Regions from separate parts of the Arthrobacter sp. 05T423 genome, predicted to be linked through region 1. Evidence: predicted binding sites of a transcription regulator. Region 1 holds the regulator's gene; the other holds the start of a gene.
What was found. The regulator LexA, encoded in region 1, represses DNA repair genes until DNA is damaged. The targets are predictions, from matches to a motif close to TCGAACANNTGTTCGA.
Positions count from the first base shown of each region.

Region 2: AC1DFE_RS03285 (LexA family protein) is a predicted target of LexA. The motif match lies at 1,337-1,352, and genes of this name have one in related genera.

Region 1 is NZ_JBFTLC010000005.1:45,754-48,208, forward strand. Features, by position in the region: gene AC1DFE_RS05875 (histidinol-phosphate transaminase) at 1-4, opposite strand, end outside; gene AC1DFE_RS05880 (LysM peptidoglycan-binding domain-containing protein) at 140-472, opposite strand; gene lexA (transcriptional repressor LexA) at 932-1,678, shown strand; gene AC1DFE_RS05890 (ATP-dependent DNA helicase) at 1,741-2,455, opposite strand, start outside.
Region 2 is NZ_JBFTLC010000002.1:132,484-134,938, forward strand. Features, by position in the region: gene AC1DFE_RS03280 (Y-family DNA polymerase) at 1-900, opposite strand, end outside; gene AC1DFE_RS03285 (LexA family protein) at 893-1,324, opposite strand; gene AC1DFE_RS03290 (hypothetical protein) at 1,500-1,802, shown strand; gene AC1DFE_RS03295 (WD40/YVTN/BNR-like repeat-containing protein) at 1,892-2,455, shown strand, end outside.

The DNA of each region.
Region 1 (2,455 bases):
TCACCTAGACAGTTTAAGTAATCCGCAGCGTTCGCCGGAAACTGTGACGGTTCCGCAACCCGGAACCTGGCGAAGTCGTGGCGTTCCGGCGCCAGAGGTCACGTCATTCGGACCGGCCTGTCTGTCTTAGTGGGTCCACTTACTTGGTGGGCACAAACAGCTGCTGGCCGGGCATGACCTTCCCGGCCTGAAGGTCATTGAGCTGGACGATGTCCGCAATCACATCCCGGGGGTCGCGGGACGGATCGACATGTCCGGCAATGGCCCACAGCGATTCGCCGGGCTGCACCGTGACCGAAACCGTGGGCGTGACGCTCAGGCCGCCCGCAGCATCGGCGGCCTTGGCGGGCGAGTTCAGCAGCCCTGCCAGGGACAGGATGACGGCGGCCAGAAGGACCAGCGGCAGGCCGATCAGGACAATCCGGCCGCGACGGGTGAGGCGGAGGCGCGGCGGCTTGCCGGGCCGGGACACTGCACGGGGCTGAGGCGCCGCGCCGCCGACTGTAGCGCGATGGAAATCCACGTACTGGACAGTGGCTGAACGGGACACTCCCGCTGAACGTGACACTCCCGTTGAACGTGACGCCGCCGTTGAAGTTGATGCTGCTGTTGAAGCTGACATGGCGTGAGCCCTCCTGGACCGATTTGTACTGCCTCGCATTCGAACAAACAATTCGAACACCGGGCTATCAAGCGGCCCTCACTAGAACACATGTTCGAACTTTGCTTTTTCTAGTTTTAGCACCTATCAACGAATTAAGTCGAGACTCGCTAGAACAAATGTTTGAAAAAGCCTTATGGCTGGCCTACGTTGGAAATCACAGAACAACCACATCTGCAGTTGATCAGCAGGGTCTGACATTTTTCAGGCCGGAAGTTCCCGGCCACTGCAGCGACCGCGGCCGGGAGGAACGGAAAGGCGTTGGCGAACATGGCAGCACAGGCCTCTGACGGCAAGGCTCCCCAGCGCAGCCCGCGGTCTCAGCGGACCCCCAAGGGACTTACTGTCCGGCAGAAGAAGATCCTGGAGACCATCCAGCGCTCGGTCAACGACAACGGTTACCCGCCGTCCATGCGGGAAATCGGCGACACCGTCGGCCTGGCCAGCCTGTCCAGCGTGACCCATCAGCTTTCCCAGTTGGAAAAGCTTGGCTACCTGCGGCGCGATCCCAAGCGGCCGCGAGCCATGGAGGTGCTGATGCCGCTCACTCTGGATGCGGGCACGGCGAAGTCTGCCGGTGCGGACAAAGCCCCAGCACTCAGGTCAGCAGACGCTTCCGTGTCCGAACTGCCCAGCGCCATGGACACGGCAATGGTGCCGCTGGTCGGCCGGATCGCCGCCGGCGGACCCATACTCGCCGACCAGATGGTGGAGGATCTGATGCCCTTGCCCCGCCAGTTGGTGGGGCACGGTGAACTGTTCATGCTCAAGGTCGCGGGCGATTCCATGGTGGATGCCGCCATCTGCGACGGCGACTGGGTAGTGGTCCGGCGGCAGAGCGACGCGGTCAATGGCGACATCGTCGCTGCGCTGCTCGACGACGAAGCCACGGTCAAGACGTTCCGGCAGCGGGACGGACACACATGGCTGCTACCGCAGAACACCCAGTATGAGCCCATCCTCGGTGACCACGCCGTTGTGATGGGGAAAGTGGTTTCCGTACTCCGCTCGCTGTAGTCTCTGGAGCTTGTAGCCCCGGGCAGCTTGTAGCCCCGGGCAGCTTTTTGCCCGGGGCTTTGTCACGCCTGCGCTCCGGCGAGCCTTTCCAGCGCCGCCACGGCGGTCTTCCGGTCTGTCGTCGGCCAGAACGGCGGAAGTGCAGCCCGCAGGAATCCGCCGTAGCGTTCCGTGGACAGCCGGGAATCCAGCACCGCCACCACGCCCTTGTCGTTCGTGGACCTGATGAGACGTCCCGCCCCCTGGGCCAGCCTGATGGCCGCGTGGGTGGCGGACACGGACATGAAGCCGTTGCCGCCGGCCTGGGCAACGGCCCGGGAGCGGGCGGTCATGAGTGGGTCGTCCGGGCGGGGGAAGGGAATCCTGTCAATCACCACCAGGCGGCAGGAACCGCCCGGCACGTCGACGCCCTGCCACAGTGACATCGTGCCGAACAGGCAGGTGTCGGGCTCGTCGGCAAACTGTTTCACGAGGGCCGTCATGGTGGATTCGCCTTGGCAGAGAATGCTGACATCCAGCCGCGTCCGAAGGGCGTCTGCCGCTTCCTCCGCGGCCCGCCGTGAGGAGAACAGGCAGAGGGCTCCCCCTCCGGAGGCGCGGATCAGTGACTCGAGTTCGTCCAGCGCCTCAGGTGACGTGCCCCGGCCCGGCTTCGGCAGGTGGCCGGCCACATAGAGGATGCCCTGCCTGGGGTAGTCGAAGGGCGAACCGACGTCGACGCCCGTCCAGCTCGGCGCACCGTCCCCGACCAGGCCCAGCCCGCCGGCGGCAGGTTCG
Region 2 (2,455 bases), on a different contig from region 1:
GGACGTGCCGGCGAACGCGGTGAGGACCTTCGCCTGAAGGCGGTGCCGGGCCAGCCGGGCACTGGCCTGCTGGGCGTAGACGCTCAGGACCTGACGGAATTCGGGGACCGAGGTCAGGGGGGTGGAAAACGAGCGGGAAAAGATCAGCTGGTCCCGTCCCACCCGTTCCTCCTCCAGCGGTATGCACGGCGTTCCCCGCAGTTCCAGCACGGTGCGCATCAGCACCACCGAAAAGTGGTCCCGTACCATCACAGGATCCGCCCGGCTGAGCTCCAGGATTGTGCAGATCCCCATGGCGTTCAGCCGCTTTTCCAACCGGGCCGCCACGCCCCACACCTCCGAGACCGGCAGCCGGGCCATGAGCAGTTCCCGCGCCTGAGGGTCCATCGACTCCCAGCGGCATACCCCGCCGAGCGCGGCGTTGTTCTTTGCCCACCGGTTGGCCAGCTTGGCGAGCGTCTTGGTGGCGGCGATGCCGACGCAGACGGGCACGCCGACGTTGCGCTGGACAGCGGCCTTGATGGTCCTGCCGAGATCGATGACCTGCTCGGGGCTGCCCTTGATGCCGAGGAAGGCCTCGTCGATGCTGTAGACCTCGAGCCAGGCCGAATAACGTCCGAGCAGTTCCATGACCCGCGCGCTGATGTCGCCATATAGTTCGTAGTTGCTGGACCGGGCAGTGAGACCCCATTCCTTGGCCCGAGGGGCGATCTTAAACCAAGGCTCGCCTGTGCTGATCCCCAGGGCCTTTGCCTCCGGGCTGCGGGTCACGGCGCAGCCATCGTTGTTGGAGAGCACGACGAGCGGTTTGCCCTCCAGGGAGGGATCGAAGGCCCGCTCTGCACTGGCGTAGAAGCAGTTCACGTCCACCAGAGCTATCTGTTGCCGCGCCCTAGACATGGTGCAGGCACCTCGTGGCAACGCCCCAGATGGTGAGATCGGCCAGGGCGGGGACCCGGATATCCGGATAGAGCGGGTTGGCCGCCTGGAGCACCACCCCTGCCGCGGAGATCTTCAGGCGCTTGATGGTGAGCTCGCCGTCCAGTACCGCCACCACCACGGAACCGTCCCGCGGTTCCAGCGCCCTGTTGACGATCAGTTCATCGCCGTCGCTGATGCCGGCCTGGTCCATCGAGTCACCCGATACGCGCACGATGTAGGTGCTGGTGATGTCCTGGATGAGGTGCTCGTTCAGGTCGATCCGGCCGTCAAAGTAGTCCTGGGCGGGGGACGGGTATCCCGCCGCCACCGGCACGGGGGAAATCAGCACCCGCCGCAGCGAAAGCCCCGCCTCTATCACGCGGGGACCAATGATTACTCCCACAACACACCTTTTTCGAATATATGTTCGATAGTTCAGTGTAGTCCCCTGGACCGACAGACTGCAGGTCCACCCCTCAGCGGTTGTCTTCATCACACGCCCGTCGCGCCGCCGCCGGTGCAACGGGTCCGCGACGCATACTGGACTCATGGGGAGGCAAGGCACAGGAGGATCAGTGGTGGAAACCGTAAAAAGGGTGGTGCGGAACGAGTACTTTCCGGCAGCGGCCGTGCTGACGCTGGTGGTGCTCTTTTGGACCGCGGGCCTGTTCGGCGGCCTGTCCCTGCTGAGCCGGAGCCAGCCTCCGATCGCCACGCTGACGTGGCTGCTCTTCGTCTACGCGGCTGCCGTCCTCACGCCCCTCGCGGGAATCCTGGCTGCTGCCGACCTGCTCCGCCGCTGGTGGAGAAACCGCCGAGTTGCGAAAGCCGGCACTTCGAAGGCCGGTACCGCCAAAGACGGTGCGAATACAGGGTCCTAGGTCCGGCCCGGGCATTTGGCGCTGGCAAACGGGCTTGGTGAAACGCAGGCTGGCCAAAACCATTGCAGCCCCTCGGCGGGAGTGGTTGCATGGGGTGCATGACTGCCACAGAGAGTTTCGTTTTAGCCATCGGGACCAAAAAGGGCCTCTGGCTGGCCACCAGCCAGGACCGGAAGCAGTGGTCCTTTTCCGGCCCGCACTTCCTCATGAGCGAGGTGCCCAGCATCGGAATCGACACCCGGGACGGCCGCACACGCATCATGGTGGGGGTGAGGTCCGAGCACTGGGGCCCCTACGTTGCCCACTCTGATGACCTCGGCGCCAGCTGGACCGAGCCGGAACAGGGCGCCATCAAGTTCCCCGAGGGCACAGACGCCGCCGTGGAACGCATCTGGCAGATCTATCCCGACGCCGAATCGCGTCCGGGGGTGGTCTGGGCCGGCGCGGAGCCGATTTCGGTGTGGAAATCGACCGACGGCGGCGAGCACTTTGAGCTGAACCGCGGACTGTGGGACCACCCGCACCGCAGCGAATGGGGAGCGGGGTATGGCGGCGCAGCCGCCCACTCGATCGTGGTCAACCCCTCCGGCGACAACGTGCACGTCGCCATGAGCACCGGAGGCGTGTACCGCTCGCTCGACGGCGGAACGTCC